3 regions of the Stenotrophomonas sp. Steno-Z10-BAI genome follow, and region 3 is predicted to be linked to each of the others. Evidence: predicted binding sites of a transcription regulator. Region 3 holds the regulator's gene; each other region holds the start of a gene.

What was found. The regulator HrcA, encoded in region 3, represses chaperone genes, less so after heat shock. The targets are predictions, from matches to a motif close to TTNGCACTCNNNNNNNNNGAGTGCNAA.
Region 1: the regulator HrcA is predicted to act here: its motif matches at 2,594-2,620, upstream of AC06E9_RS14260 (co-chaperone GroES).
Region 2: the regulator HrcA is predicted to act here: its motif matches at 3,462-3,488, upstream of rpoH (RNA polymerase sigma factor RpoH).

The regions. Positions count from the first base shown of each region.
Region 1 covers NZ_JBWJOZ010000005.1:257,189-262,487, reverse strand. The annotation lists gene AC06E9_RS14270 (LysR substrate-binding domain-containing protein) at 1-385, shown strand, start outside; gene groL (chaperonin GroEL) at 518-2,167, opposite strand; gene AC06E9_RS14260 (co-chaperone GroES) at 2,259-2,546, opposite strand; gene AC06E9_RS14255 (endonuclease) at 2,840-4,627, shown strand; gene cutA (divalent-cation tolerance protein CutA) at 4,700-5,038, shown strand; gene AC06E9_RS14245 (protein-disulfide reductase DsbD domain-containing protein) at 5,038-5,299, shown strand, end outside.
Region 2 covers NZ_JBWJOZ010000005.1:213,793-219,091, reverse strand. The annotation lists gene AC06E9_RS14105 (hypothetical protein) at 1-179, shown strand, start outside; gene AC06E9_RS14100 (hypothetical protein) at 176-958, shown strand; gene AC06E9_RS14095 (hypothetical protein) at 919-1,086, shown strand; gene purD (phosphoribosylamine--glycine ligase) at 1,180-2,466, shown strand; gene rpoH (RNA polymerase sigma factor RpoH) at 2,576-3,451, opposite strand; gene AC06E9_RS14080 (TonB-dependent receptor) at 3,814-5,299, opposite strand, start outside.
Region 3 covers NZ_JBWJOZ010000004.1:307,232-312,530, forward strand. The annotation lists gene recN (DNA repair protein RecN) at 1-1,536, opposite strand, end outside; gene hrcA (heat-inducible transcriptional repressor HrcA) at 1,662-2,729, shown strand; gene grpE (nucleotide exchange factor GrpE) at 2,812-3,327, shown strand; gene dnaK (molecular chaperone DnaK) at 3,503-5,299, shown strand, end outside.

The sequences.
Region 1 (5,299 bases), on a different contig from region 3:
GCTCGCCGAGGGCCGGCCGATCCACTCGGCCGTGGACTGCCTGCAGTACCCGCTGCTGCAGGATTCCGACCGCAGCGACTGGTCGCTGTGGTTCCGCGCGCTCGGTCTGCCACCCGATCCGCGCGTCGAACGTGGCCCGGCGTTCGATGATGACGTGTTGCTGATCCGCGCCGCAGAAGCGGGCCAGGGCATCGCGCTGGTGCGTGACCTGTATGTGGAATCCGAAGTCGCCAGCGGGCGGCTGGCCGTCGTACTGGATCAGCCGTGGCCGACGCGGTTTGCGTACTACGCCGTCACCCTGCCCGGCGCCGAAGAGAACCCGGCCATCGCGGCATTCCTGCGCTGGCTGGAGGATGAGATCCAGGCGCCGACCAGCGCGCTGTGAGCCCGTGATACGCGCACAAAAAAACCCCGCCTTCCGGCGGGGTTCTTCGTACTGCGTTGGCGCATGGCGGGTACCGACCAACAGTTGGTACCTACCGCTCCGATGCGTGCCGACCGAAGGCCGGCATCTACATCAGAAGTCCATGCCGCCCATGCCACCCATACCGCCCATGCCGCCGCCAGCTGCGCCAGCGCCGTCATCCTTCTTCGGGGCTTCGGCAACCATGGCTTCGGTGGTGATCATCAGGCCAGCGATCGAAGCTGCGTTCTGCAGCGCCGAACGGGTCACCTTGGTCGGGTCCAGGATGCCGAATTCCAGCATGTCGCCGAATTCGCCGGTGGCGGCGTTGTAGCCGAAGCTGCCGGTGCCTTCCTTGACCTTGTTGACGATCACGGACGGCTCTTCGCCAGCATTGGCCACGATTTCGCGCAGCGGGGCTTCCATCGCGCGCAGGGCGATCTGGATGCCGTGGTTCTGGTCTTCGTTGGCACCCTTCAGGCCGCTCAGCGCGGTGACCGCACGAACCAGCGCAACGCCGCCGCCCGGGACCACGCCTTCTTCAACGGCTGCACGGGTCGCGTGCAGGGCGTCGTCGACGCGATCCTTCTTTTCCTTCATTTCGATTTCGGTCGAGGCACCGACCTTGATCACGGCAACGCCGCCGGCCAGCTTGGCCACGCGTTCCTGCAGCTTCTCGCGGTCGTAATCCGACGAGGTGTCTTCGATCTGGGTCTTGATCTGGGTGACACGCGCTTCGATGTTGGCCTTCTCGCCGGCGCCATCGATGATCGTGGTGTTTTCCTTGGAGACCTGCACCTTCTTGGCGCGGCCCAGGTCCTTGATCGTCGCCTTTTCCAGCGACAGACCGATTTCCTCGGAGATCACGGTGCCGCCGGTCAGCACGGCCATGTCTTCCAGCATCGCCTTGCGACGATCGCCGAAGCCCGGTGCCTTGACGGCCACGACCTTCACGATGCCACGGATGGTGTTGACCACCAGGGTCGCCAGCGCTTCGCCTTCGATGTCTTCGGCGATGATCAGCAGCGGCTTGCCGGCCTTGGCGACGCCTTCCAGCACGGGCAGCAGGTCGCGCACGTTGGAGATCTTCTTGTCGTGCAGCAGCACGTACGGATCATCCAGGTCAGCGGTCTGCGACTGCTGGTTGTTGATGAAGTACGGGGACAGGTAGCCACGGTCGAACTGCATGCCTTCGACGACGTCCAGCTCGTTGTCCAGGCCCGAGCCTTCTTCAACGGTGATGACGCCTTCCTTGGTCACGCGGCGCATCGCTTCGGCGATGATGTTGCCGATCGACTCGTCCGAGTTGGCCGAGATCGTGCCGACCTGGGCAATCGCCTTGTCGTCAGCGGTCGGCTTGGAGATGTTCTTCAGCTCGGCGACGGCGGCGATCACGGCCTTGTCGATACCGCGCTTGAGGTCCATCGGGTTCATGCCGGCAGCGACGGCCTTGGCGCCTTCGCGGATCAGGGCCTGGGCCAGCACGGTGGCGGTGGTGGTGCCGTCGCCGGCGTCATCGTTGGTGCGCGAAGCAACTTCCTTCACCATCTGCGCGCCCATGTTCTCGAACTTGTCAGCCAGTTCGATTTCCTTGGCGACGGAGACGCCGTCCTTGGTGATGGTCGGCGCGCCGAAGCTCTTTTCGAGCACGACGTTGCGGCCCTTCGGGCCCAGGGTGGCCTTGACGGCATTGGCGAGAACGTTGACGCCGCGAACCATGCGGGCGCGGGCGTCTTCACCGAAACGAATATCTTTGGCAGCCATTGCGATTACCTTTTTATGTAGAGCCGGGCGATGCCCGGCTGCTTGAACGGGAGGAAGTGCGGAAGCGCCGGCACGGGGCCGGCCGCATCACTCAGCCGACGATGGCGAGGATGTCGTCTTCGCGCAGGACCTTGAACTCGACGCCTTCGGACTTGTAGCTGCTGCCGGCGTACTGGCCGTAGATGACCTTGTCACCGACCTTCAGCGACGGCGCGCGCACGCTGCCGTTGTCCAGGGGCTTGCCCGGGCCGACGGCCACGACTTCACCCTTGGTCGACTTTTCCTTGGCGGAATCCGGAATCACGATGCCGCCGGACGAGATTTCGTCGGCTTCGATCGGCTTGACTACGACGCGGTCATGAAGCGGCTTGATGCTCATGTGAGACCCTTTTAAGTTGTTGATTGGTCTAGGAAAGTCTGGCGATGTTAGCACTCGCACAGGGCGACTGCCAGCCACGCTCACGAAAAAACCCGACGGTGCGGGACAGAGCAGAGATGGTGCTGGCCCCACCCCTTTCAAGGGCAGGCGGCCGGTTTTTTTTGCCGATCCGGGCCCGCGCGTGAATGTTTGACGCAGTTCTCAATGCGAAAGGTCGAATCCGACAGACCAATCGATGTGTCATCTGGATTGCGTAGATTCGAGCGGCATTGACCAATCACAAGGAGCCGTAGATGAGGTTGCTGACGCCGCTGTCCCTGGCCTGCCTGCTGGTGCTGGCCACCAGCCCGGCCCGGGCCGATGTATTCATCAATGAACTGCATTACGACGACAGCACCCCCGCCGGAGACGTCGGCGAGGCCATCGAAGTGATCGCCACCGCCGGTGAAGACCTGTCCGGCTACCGGCTCTACCTCTACAACGGCAGCACCCCCTCGGCCGCCGCGGTCTACGCCAACAACCCAGTCCCGGCCGGCACCGCCAGCTGCGGCAGCGCCCGGCTGGCCACGGTGAGCTACCCGACCAACGGAATCCAGAACGGTCCCAACGACGGCATCGCCCTGGTCGATGCCAGCGGCAAGGTGGTCCAGTTCCTCAGCTACGAGGGCACCATCACCGCCGCCGGCGGCCCCGCCGCGGGCCTGACCAGCCAGAACATCCCGGTCAGCGAGACTAACAGCACCGCCCCGGGCACCTCCCTGCAGCTGACCGGCAGCGGCAGCCAGTACGCCCATTTCACCTGGGCCGAATCGGCCACGCAGACCTTTGGCGCGTGCAACCACGGCCAGACCTTCAGCGGCGGCGGCGGCCCGACCGGCCCGAACACCGCGCCCTCGGTCACTGCCACCACCCCCGAGCAGGGCGCCAGCACCTTCCCGGCCGCCGCCGACCTGAGCGTCACCTTCAGTGAGCCGGTCACCCTCTCCAGCGGCGCCTTCGCGCTGAGCTGTGGCCAGTCCGGCACGGTCGCGTTGAGCCACCCGACCACCGGCACCCGCTTCACCCTGGCCACCAACACCGCGCTGGTGGCGGGGGAAGCCTGCCGCTTCGACATCCGCGCCACCCGCGTGAAGGATGCCCAAGGCGCCCGCCCGGCCGCCGATACACGCATCGCCTTCACCGTGGCCACCGCCACCACGCCCGATCCGGGCAACCCCGGCACGCCCGGGGAGTACTACGCCCGGGTCAACACCTCCACCCCCAGCCAGTTGCGCTGCTCGCTGCACGAGACCATCAAGGGTCACACCGCCTATCCCTACAGCGGCTCGGGCACCAGCACCTGGACCATCCTGGAAATCGCCGACGAAGATCCCAACAACAGCGGCAAGATCCTCGATGCCTACCGCAACCGCAGCTACACCAAGGTCAGCGGGCGCGCAGGCACTGGCAGCGGGCTGACCTACAACCGCGAACACACCTGGCCCAACTCGCTGGGCTTTGCCAGCACCACCGGCGACAAGGGCCTGCCCTACGCGCCCTACACCGACACCCACATGCTGTATCTGACCGATGCACAGTGGAATGCGGACCGCGGCAACAAGCCCTTTGCCACATGCGACAGCAACTGCGGTGAACGCGCGACCGAGGCCAACAACGGATTCGGCGGCGGCAGGGGTGGCTACCCGGGCACCTCCAACTGGGTGCGCACGCCGGATGGCAATGGCGGCTCGTTCGAAGTGTGGGGCCACCGCAAGGGCGATATGGCACGTGCGGTGATGTACATGGCGATCCGTTATGAAGGCGGTAAAGATGCCAAAACCGGGCAGTCCGAGCCGGACCTGGAGCTGACCGACGACCGCAGCAGGATCGTCAAGACCTCGGCCTCGCCGGCCTACATGGGCCTGCTCTCGACCCTGATCGACTGGCACCTGTCCGACCCGCCGGACGCGGCGGAACGCGCTCGCAACGAGGTGATCTTCAGTTTCCAGGGCAACCGCAATCCGTTCATCGACCACCCGGAGTGGGCCACCCCGACGCTGTTCACCTCGGCCAAGCCGGCCACCTGCCAGCTGGCCAACTGAGCCCGGCCGACCGGCGCCCCCTCGCGGCGCCGGTCGGACCATTGGCCTCTGGCGGTCCTATACTCGGCGGTCATGTCGATTGCCGATCCCGTCTTCCTGCTGTTCACCACCTGCCCCGACGTGGCCTGCGCCGCGCGGCTGGCACACGCGCTGGTGGACGAACGCCTGGCCGCGTGCGTGACGCGCCTGGACGGGGCGCATTCGACCTACCGCTGGCAGGGCGAGGTCACCGAGGACCATGAGGTCCAGTTGCTGATCAAGACCACCGGCAGCCGCCTGGACGCGGCGATCGCGCGTGTGCAGGCCCTGCATCCGTATGAACTCCCCGAGTGCATCGCGGTCGAAACCCGCGCCGGCCTACCGGCGTACCTGGATTGGATTCGGGCGCAGACCCGTGAGGAAAGTGATTGATGACGCTGTTTCGTCGTGTTGCCGCGCTGTGCGCATTGTTCGTGGTCTCCCTGCCGGCCTGGGCGGTCAGCGAAAAAGATCTGCTCCCGGTCGATGAGGCCTTCGGGCTGACTGCGCAGGCGCGCGACCGTGATCGCGTGGAGATCAGCTGGAAGATCGCCCCGGGCTATTACCTGTATCGCCATCGCACCACGGTCAAGGCCGCTGCCGGCTTCGATGCCGAGGCATTGCAGCTGCCGGCCGGCAAGAAGCACCACGATG
Region 2 (5,299 bases), on a different contig from region 3:
ATTTCACCTTGTCCTTCGACAGCCGCGATCCGGCGGCGCGACAGTGGCCGCTGGTGATCGAAGAGACCGGCCTGGGGTGTGGCGGGCAGCCGGTGCGGCGCGAACATCGCTTCACCCTGGACCCGAAAGCGTGGACGTATGCGTTCCCCGAGGCGCTCCAGCGCGAAGGGTGCGAGTGATCCGTTCGTGGGCACTGGCAGGTGTGGCGCTCGCGCTGCTGGCCGGCTGCGAGCGCACACCTGCGTCTTCCGAACCCGCCAAACCACAGCGTGTGCTCAACACGACGCCGCAGCCGGAAGACATCGTCCGGGTCAGGGGCGATCACACCCAGCGCCTGCTGGCCTTCCTTCGCACGCGCTATGGCGACAAGGCCGGCCTGGATGCGCCGTGGAAGGATGCGTGGGAAGACACCGAGGTCGAGGCGCTGCGCCCGGTCACCCGCAGCGTGTGCGCGCGTGACACGGTCACGGCCGACGATCATGAGCAGACCCTGCTGGCGGTGTGCCAGACCTTGGACGACGCAGCCACGGTCGAGCCGGGCCGGGTCGATCTGTATGTGCTGCGCGTGGGCAAGGACGACGAAGAGGCCAACCGCGGCGGCATGTTCGCCCCACTGCCGGCCAAGGATCCGCTGCTGGTAATGGCCCAGCGCCTGCAGGGCCCATACGGGCGCCACGGCGCACCGGGTACGGTCCAGATCGCGCAGCTCGGCCCCAACGCCATGCCTTCCTCATCACCCATGAGGAACACCGGCGCGGCCATCGGCGCGCCTGGCGCAGTTACATCGCCGAGCACAACCATCGCCTGCGCGATGTCGCCCAGTACCGCGATCACCTCGACAATCTCGCCCTGCACGGCTGTGACGGCAATCCGGCCGACTGCGGCGAGGGCGTGTTCGCGGTCGATTTCAGCACGACGGTGGGCGACAGCAACGCCGTGGATGGCTACTGGCCGCTGACGGTGCGTGCCAGCGGCCACGACTGCACGGGCCCGGCGACCGAGTTCTACCACCTCATCTTCGATGCCCGGCAGCGCGCGTATCCGGTGCCGGAAGACCTCCAGCGCGACGGCTGCGCCGACAGCTGAGGCCGTGGGTTGCCACGGCAACCGACCGCCTGAATGCACCCGCCGCCCGCACCGCGTAAAATCACGTTCCTGCCCTCTTACGCGAGAACTGCATTGAAGATCCTGGTCATCGGCGCTGGCGGCCGCGAACACGCCCTGGCCTGGAAGCTGGCCCAGTCCGCGAAGGTCCGTGAGGTCATCGTCGCCCCCGGCAATGCAGGCACCGCCACCGAGCCCAAGTGCCGCAACGTGGACGTCAAGGTCACCGATCTGGACGGCCTGCTGGCACTGGTGGGCACCGAAGGCATCGGCCTGACCGTGGTCGGCCCGGAAGTGCCGCTGGTGGCCGGTGTGGTCGATCGCTTCCGCGCCGCCGGGCACCGCATCTTCGGGCCCACCGCCGCCGCCGCGCAGTTGGAAGGCAGCAAGGCGTACGCGAAGGACTTCCTGGCCCGCCACAAGATCCCGACCGCGTTCTATGCCGTGCATACCGACATCGACCCGGCGCTGGCCTACCTGCGTGAGAAAGGCGCACCGATCGTGGTCAAGGCCGATGGTCTGGCCGCCGGCAAGGGCGTGATCGTGGCGATGACCCTGACCGAGGCCGAGGACGCGGTGCGCGACATGCTCTCCGGCAATGCCTTCGGCGATGCTGGCGCACGCGTGGTGATCGAAGAATTCCTGGATGGCGAAGAAGCCAGCTTCATCTCGATGGTGGACGGTAAGACGGCACTGCCGATGGCGACCTCGCAGGACCACAAGCGCGTCGGCGACGGCGACACCGGCCCGAACACCGGCGGCATGGGCGCGTACTCGCCGGCTCCGGTGGTGACCGACGAAGTGCATGCGCGCGTGATGCGCGAGGTGGTCAACCCGACCGTGCAGGGCATGATCGCCGACGGCATTCCGTTCACCGGCTTCCTCTATGCGGGCCTGATGATCGATGCCAGCGGCGCGCCGAAGGTGATCGAGTTCAACGTGCGCTTTGGCGACCCGGAAACCCAGCCGGTGATGCTGCGCCTGCAGTCGGACCTGGTGGATCTGGTCGAAGCGGCGATCGATGAGCGCCTGGACACCGTGGAGGCGCAGTGGGATCCGCGCCCGTCCCTCGGCGTGGTGATGGCCGCCTCGCCGTATCCGGAAACCCCGATCACCGGCGACGTGATCCACGGCCTGGAAGCGGTCGCCGCGACGGCCAAGGTGTTCCATGCCGGCACCACGCTGGACGCGCAGGGCCAGGTGCTCAGCGCCGGCGGCCGCGTGCTGTGCGTGGCGGCATTGGGCGGCACGGTGGGCGAGGCACAGCGCAACGCCTACGCCGGCGTCGGTGCGATCCACTGGGCCCATGAGTTCCACCGCCGCGATATCGGCTGGCGGGCGATTGCGCGCGAGCATGGCTGACCTGGCACGGTCGGGGCCACGACCGATCGAAGCACTGCCCTGAGCGCCAGAAAGCAAAAAGGCCCGGCATCAAGCCGGGCCTTCTCGTGTGATCACGCCAGTCACTGCATCACGCAGTAAACAGCGCCTTCATCTTCTTCAGGGCGTTCGCCTCGACCTGGCGGATGCGCTCGGCGGACACGCCGTACTCATCGGCCAGCTCCTGCAGCGTCACCTTGCTGTCCGCGTCCAACCAGCGACGGCGGATGATGTCGCGCGAACGCGCATCCAGCTCGGCCATGCCTTCGCGCAGCAGCTGCAGCTGATTGTCTTCGCTGTCCATCCGCTCATACGCCATCGAAGGATCTTCTTCGTTGGCCCGCAGGTAGGCCGCCGGCGACGGCGGTGCATGATCGTCATCGTCATCGCTGGAGAGATCGAAACCGATATCGCGACCCGACAGGCGCGACTCCATCTCGAGCACTTCGCGCTCGGACACGTTCAGGTCCTTGGCCACCGCGCTGACTTCGGCCGCGTTCATCCAGCCCAGGCGGGTCTTGGACTTGCGCAGGTTGAAGAACAGCTTGCGCTGCGCCTTGGTCGTGGCGACCTTGACGATGCGCCAGTTCTTGAGGATGAACTCGTGCATTTCCGCGCGGATCCAATGCACCGCGAACGACACCAGGCGAACGCCCATGTCCGGGTCGAAGCGCTTCACCGCCTTCATCAGGCCGATGTTGCCTTCCTGGATCAGGTCGCCCAGCGCCAGGCCGTAGCCGTTGTAGCCGCGGGCGACGTGCACCACGAAGCGCAGGTGGGAATGGACCAGCTCGCGCGCGGCATCCAGATCCAGCTCGTCGCGGAAGCGGCGGGCCAGATCCTGCTCGTCATCGACCGACAGCACCGGGATCTGGTGCACGGCACCGATGTAGGCGTCCAGCGAACCGAGCGCACTGGGAATCGGGAGATTGTTTGCCACAAGGGCAGTAGAGGTGTTCTGGCTCATAGCACTCATCTTAGCAGTCCCGGAATTGGACTGCTAAAGGGGAAAGAAGTTCCAGCGTTCTGTTGATGGGATGCTGGTACAGATTGCCCGTCTAACGTACCGCGAAATGATGACAGTGGCGAGAGCCCGGGAACGAGGCAACAAACCCCATTGAATCAACAGGATACGATGATGAATCGGGGGATACCGCGTGTTTTCTGGCTGAACAGCCCGCAGGAAACGCCCATTCATCCTGGAAAAGTTGCCGGCAGTTCAGCCAGGCATGGCCTGGCCCTACCTCCTGCCCCCTCCGGAGCCGACCGCCAACACCGCGATCCCCGGTAGTGCCACGCCATGCGTGGCAGGCCCGAACCCACCGACGCCTAGTAATACCCCGCCATGTTCAAGAAGAACCCCTTCTGGTCGTACTTCAGCTCGGTCATGTCATCGCTGAATTCGGTGAAGTTGTAGCCCACCCCGACCTTGAAGTTCTCCCCCACCCGGCGGTCCACGCCCACCAGCCAACCTTTGCGCACGCCGCCGTCGCGCACCTTCAACCACCGGTGCTCGGCCAGGCCTTCCCACTGCGCGAACAGGCGATAGCGCAGCTGCAAGGCAGCGAAGTCGGCACGGCTGTCCAACCAGGCCCCCTCACCGCGCCCGGTGCGGTAGTCACCCCAGCGCGAAGCCAGCTTGCCGGCCACTTCCCAGCGCGCGCCCAGCTGACGGATCCCTTCGAGCGAAAGGATCTGCGAACGCTGGTCGTACAGGTTGCCGCCCTCCTGGCCGAGCGAGGCCACGTCGTAGAGATAGGTGAACTTGCCGAAGCCGGCCCAGCGCGTGTTGTCGTGCGGGCGCCAGGCGAAGCCCATGTTGGTCTCCACCAGCTTGGCATCGGCCAGGCGGTCAATGCGGTCTTCGGTATCGGCGTAGTTGGCGCGCAACGCGAAACGCCAGTCTTCGTTGAGCTTGTACAGCAGGCGGTTGGTGGTCACCCACTGCTCGCGCTGTTCGGCGCCACTGTCGCGGCGGTACTCCAGCTTGCTGTTCCACTGCGCCACCGCATCGGTGCGCCCGCCACTGACGCTGTAGGCGCGGCGATCGACACGGCCGACGGTGGAGTCCAGTTCGCCGTCCATGATCGTGAAGCCCAGGTTCCAGCCCTGCGCGGGATAGAAATCCATGCCGAAGGTATGCACGATGCCCGCGCTGTCCTGGCGACGATCCTTCAGATACTGGCTCTCGTTGTAGACGTTGACCTGGTTGCTCAGCCGCCAGCGCTGGCCCAGCGTCCAGCCACTCTGCAGGCCGGTATCGAACAGCGGATCGGTGCCGGTGCGGTCGGTGCTGTAGCTGTAACTGCCGTAGAGGCTGTGATCCGGTGCCATGCGGTACTCGCCATCGACCTTGGCACCATGGCCGCGGCTGCCACCACTCACTTCCGCACCGACACTGCTGCGATCACCGAACAGGTACCGCGCGCCGAGGGTCAGCAGGTCGTTCTTCTCGTAGGCACCGCCGTCATCGTCCAGCGTGACCTGCCCGGTGCCGTACAGCTCCCACGACGCGCCGAAGCGCTGGCGGTAGCCGATCGCAGCGAGCAGTGCATCCACGCTCTGCAGTTCCTGCTCCTCGCGCACGCGGCGCAGTTCACCGGTCAGCTGGCCGTCGTTGCCCAGCCGCCATTCGGCGGTCAGCTGGCTCTGCTCCAGGGCAAGTTCGCCCTGCTCGGTGCGGGTGTGGCGGCCGTACAGGCTGAGGTCGTCGGTGAGGTAGCCGAGGAACTCGGCGCCATACTCCTGGATCGGCAGGCCGGTGTCCTGGCGCGCAACCGAGAAGCCGGCATCGACGTCGCGCCACCACGCCCCC
Region 3 (5,299 bases):
GCCGTCCACCGGCGCCTTGCTGACCCGGTAGTGGGCGTGGCCCTTGGAGGCGACCTGGGGCAGATGGGTGACGCACAGCACCTGACGCTTCTCGCCCAAAGCGCGCAGCTTCTGCCCGACGATGTCGGCCACGGCGCCGCCGATGCCCGAATCGACCTCGTCGAAGACCATGGTCGGCACCGCGTCCAGGCCCAGCGCGGCGACTTCGATCGCCAGCGAGATACGGGACAGCTCACCACCCGAGGCGACCTTGCGCAGGGCGCGCGGTGGCTGGCCGGCGTTGGCGGCGACCAGGAACTCGACCCGCTCGGCGCCGTTCGGGTCCGGCTTGGCCACGGTCTGCGGCTCGATATCGATCAGGAACTGACCGCCGCCCATGCCCAGCTCGCCGATCAGGGTGGTGGTGGTGTCCGACAGGGCCTTGGCGGCTTTCCGGCGGCTGGCGCTGAGCACCTCGGCCACGGTCTTCCACTGGCCGGCGGCACGGTCGATCTCGCCGGCCAGTGTCTGCAGGCGCTCGTCGGCACCGCGCAGCTGCTCGACTTCGGCTTCCATGGCGTCGCGGTGCTCGCCGAGCGCTTCCATCGGTACGCGGTGCTTGCGGGCGAGGTCGTGCAGGCGGCCGAGACGGCGCTCGATATCCTCGAACTGCTCCGGGTCGGCATCCAGGTCGTCATGCACGCGATCGAGCAGGGACAGCGCTTCGTCCAGCTGGATGGCGGCGCTGTCGAGCAGGGCATCGACCTCGCCGAGTCGGCTGTCGTGTTCGGCCACGCGGGCCAGGTCATGGCGGGTCTGCTGCAGCAGCTGCAGGACCGAGACCTCGTCATCCCCATTGAGGCGGCTGACGGCCACGTCGCAGGCGCCGATCAGCGCGCTGGCATGGGCCTGGCGGCGGTGGCTGCTGCCCAGGGTGGCGATCGAGGCCGGGTCCAGATCCTCACGCTTGAGCTCGCTGAGCTGGTGCTCCAGGTAGCCGATCCGGTCGCTCACGTCGCCCTGGCGCGAGAGCGCCTCGGCTTCATCGACCAGCGTCTGCCAGCGTGCCGCGGTCTGGCGGACCTGGGCGCGCTCGGCGTCGTTGCGGGCGAAGGCATCCAGCAGCGAGAGCTGCGAGGGGCGCGAGAGCAGGGCCTGCTGTTCGTGCTGGCCGTGGATTTCGACCAGCATGCTGGCCAGCTCGCTCAGCTGGGTCAGCGTCACCGGGCGGCCGTTGATGAAAGCGCGCGAGCCACCGTCGGCGCGGATAACCCGTCGCAACTGGCACTGTTCTTCGTCGTCCAGCTCGTTGTCGCGCAGCCACTGGCGGGCCGGCGCGTCGGCCAGCGGCGCGAATTCGGCCGAGAGCTCGGCGCGCGCGGCACCGTGGCGGACCACGCCGCTGTCGGCGCGCAGCCCGGACAAAAAGCCCAGCGCGTCCACCATCAGCGACTTGCCCGCGCCGGTTTCACCTGAGACCACGGTCATGCCGGCGCCGAATTCCAGCTCGGTGGCGCGGACGACCGCGAAATCCTTGATCGATAGATGTCTAAGCATGGTCTACGTTGTACACGAGGGGTGTCTCCAAGCCGCGCACGCTAGCATGGGCCGAGGGCGTCTCCAATGACTTGCCAACGCGCCGTGCAGCCATTATCTAAGTGGGCGTCTCACAGGCTGATTCCATGCATCCTTCCGCGTCCCATCTCGCCCCGCGCGCCCGCCATCTGCTGCGGACGCTGATCGCGCGCCACATCCAGGATGGGGAGCCGGTCGGCTCGCAGACCCTTGCCCGGCATGCCGGCCTGGATGTCAGCCCGGCCACGATCCGCAACATCCTGGGCGACCTGGAAGACCTCGGCCTGCTCAGCTCGCCGCACACCTCGGCCGGCCGGGTGCCGACCGCGCACGGCTACCGGGTGTTCGTGGACAGCCTGGTCAAGATGCAGCCGCCGGGCGAGGGCGAGCTCAGCCGCCTGCGCACCGAGCTGGCCACCGGCACCGGCACCCAGGCCCTGCTCGGCAGTGCCTCGGAGCTGCTCTCGGCGATGAGCCATTTCGTCGGGGTGGTCAGCGCCCCGCGCCGGGAGCAGTTCGCGTTCCGGCATATCGATTTCGTGGCGCTGGACGCGCGCCGGGTGCTGGCGATCCTGGTGTTCGCCGACAACGAGGTGCAGAACCGGGTGATCGAGCCGCGCCGCGGCTTCAATCCCGGGGAGCTGGAGCAGGTCGCCAACTACCTCAATGCCAACTGCGCCGGGCGGCCGCTGGCCGAGATCCGGGCCCGCCTGCTGCTGGAGCTGCGCGATGCGCAGTCGGAAATGGAGCAGTTGCTGGCGCACAGCATCGAGCTGGCCGAGCAGGCGATGGTGCCGCCGGCCGATGACATGGTGCTGTCCGGGCAGACCCGCCTGATGGGCGTGCAGGACCTGTCCGATCTGGAGCGCCTGCGCGAGCTGTTCGATGTGTTCGCCAGCAAGCGCGAGATCCTGCAGCTGCTCGAGCGCACCATCCAGGCCCCGGGCGTGCGCATCTTCATCGGCGAAGAGACCGGGGTGATGCCGCTGGAAAGCGTCTCGCTGGTCACCGCCCCGTACTCGGCCGATGGCCAGGTGCTCGGGGTGCTGGGGGTCATCGGCCCGAAACGGATGGCCTACGACCGCATGATCCCGCTGGTGGAAGCCACCGCCCAGGTACTGGGGGCCGCGCTGGGCTCGCCCGCTGGCGGCGGATTGTCCCGCGATCGCGCATAAAGCGGCCCTGGACTCTTGAATCCCGTAGCCGCGCCCACATAGGGGTGGGTGGAGGCGGAGAGTCACCGCCAAGGATCCGGAAATGAACCAAGATCAGTCAGATATCGCATCCCAGAATCCCGCCGGCGAGCCCGGCGCTGAGCCGTCCCTGCAGCAGCAGCTGGACAGCCTGCACAACGAGCTGGCCCTGCTGCGTTCGGAGTCGCTGCGCGAACGCGCCGACCTGGACAACCAACGCAAGCGCGTTGCCCGCGACGTGGAACAGGCGCGCCGCTTCGCCAACGAAAAGCTGCTTGGCGAGCTGCTGCCGGTGTTCGACAGCCTCGATGCCGGCCTCAATGCCGCCGGCAGCGAGCCGAGCCCGCTGCGCGAAGGTCTCGAACTGACCTACAAGCAGCTGCTCAAGGTCGCCGCCGACAATGGCCTGACCCTGCTCGACCCGACCGGCCAGACCTTCAACCCGGACCACCACCAGGCCATCAGCCAGGTCGACGCGCCCGGCGCGGCACCGGGCAGCGTGGTGCAGGTGTTCCAGAAGGGCTACCTGCTCAACGACCGCCTGCTGCGGCCGGCGCTGGTCGTGGTGGCCCGCGACTGACCCACGGGTCGGTCCGCCGGGCCAGGCCCGGCGGTTCGACCGGACGCTGAACGCGTTGGGTCGCCATCGGACACTGTGTTTGATGGACGGCTTGAAAGTGTCCGCAGCGTCCCACACATCCCATTCATAACCCGGCAGCTGCCGGATGTACCCAGAACTTTCAGGAGTCTCCCTCATGGGCAAGATCATTGGTATCGACCTCGGCACCACCAACTCGTGTGTGGCGATCATGGACGGCGGCAAGGCCCGCGTCATCGAAAATTCGGAAGGCGATCGCACCACGCCCTCCATCGTTGCCTACACCAAGGACGGCGAAGTCCTGGTCGGCGCCTCGGCCAAGCGCCAGGCGGTGACCAACCCGAAGAACACCTTCTACGCTGTCAAGCGCCTGATCGGCCGCAAGTTCACCGACGCTGAAGTCCAGAAGGACATCGCGCACGTGCCCTACGGCATCCTGGCCCATGACAACGGCGACGCCTGGGTCCAGACCAGCGACGGCAAGAAGATGGCCCCGCAGGAAATCTCCGCCCGCGTGCTGGAGAAGATGAAGAAGACCGCCGAAGCGTTCCTGGGTGAGACCGTCACCGAGGCCGTGATCACTGTGCCGGCCTACTTCAACGACAGCCAGCGCCAGGCCACCAAGGACGCCGGCCGCATCGCCGGTCTGGAAGTCAAGCGCATCATCAACGAGCCGACCGCTGCTGCCTTGGCCTATGGCCTGGACAAGGGTGACGGCCGTGACCGCAAGATCGTTGTGTACGATCTGGGCGGCGGCACCTTCGACGTGTCGATCATCGAGATCGCCAACGTCGACGGTGAGAAGCAGTTCGAAGTGCTGGCCACCAACGGTGACACCTTCCTGGGCGGCGAAGATTTCGACAACCGCGTCATCGAATACCTCGTCGACGAGTTCAACAAGGACCAGGGCATCGACCTGCGCAAGGATCCGCTCGCCCTGCAGCGCCTGAAGGACGCCGCCGAGCGCGCCAAGATCGAGCTGTCCACCAGCCAGCAGACCGAAGTGAACCTGCCGTACGTCACCGCTGACGCGTCGGGCCCGAAGCACCTGAACATCAAGCTGACCCGCGCCAAGCTGGAAGCGCTGGTGGAAGACCTGATCAAGAAGTCGATCGAGCCGTGCCGCATCGCGCTGAACGATGCCGGCCTGCGTTCGAGCGACATCGGTGAAGTGATCCTGGTCGGCGGCCAGACCCGCATGCCGAAGGTGCAGCAGGCCGTGACCGAGTTCTTCGGCAAGGAACCGCGCAAGGACGTCAACCCGGACGAAGCCGTGGCACTGGGTGCTGCGATCCAGGGCGGCGTGCTGGGCGGCGACGTCAAGGACGTGCTGCTGCTGGACGTGACCCCGCTGTCGCTGGGCATCGAGACCCTGGGTGGCGTGTTCACCAAGATCATCGAGAAGAACACCACCATCCCGACCAAGGCCTCGCAGGTGTTCTCCACCGCCGAGGACAACCAGTCGGCCGTGACCGTGCACGTGCTGCAGGGTGAGCGCGAGCAGGCCCGCTTCAACAAGTCGCTGGCCAAGTTCGACCTCTCCGGCATCGAGCCATCGCCGCGCGGCCTGCCGCAGGTGGAAGTGTCCTTCGACATCGACGCCAACGGCATCCTGCACGTGTCGGCCAAGGACAAGAAGACCAACAAGGAACAGAAGGTCGAGATCAAGGCCGGTTCGGGTCTGTCCGAGGACGAGATCGCACGCATGGTCGCCGACGCGGAAGCCAACCGCGAAGAAGACAAGAAGTTCCATGAGCTGGTCCAGGCCCGCAACCAGGCTGACGCGCTGATCCACGGTACCCGTACCGCGATCACCGAACACGGCAGCAAGGTCGGTGGCGATGTGATCGGCAAGGTGGAGTCGGCCCTGGCCGATCTGGAAATCGCGATGAAGAGCGATGACAAGGCACAGATCGAAGCCAAGTCGAAGGTGCTGGAAGAAGCCGGCCAGGCC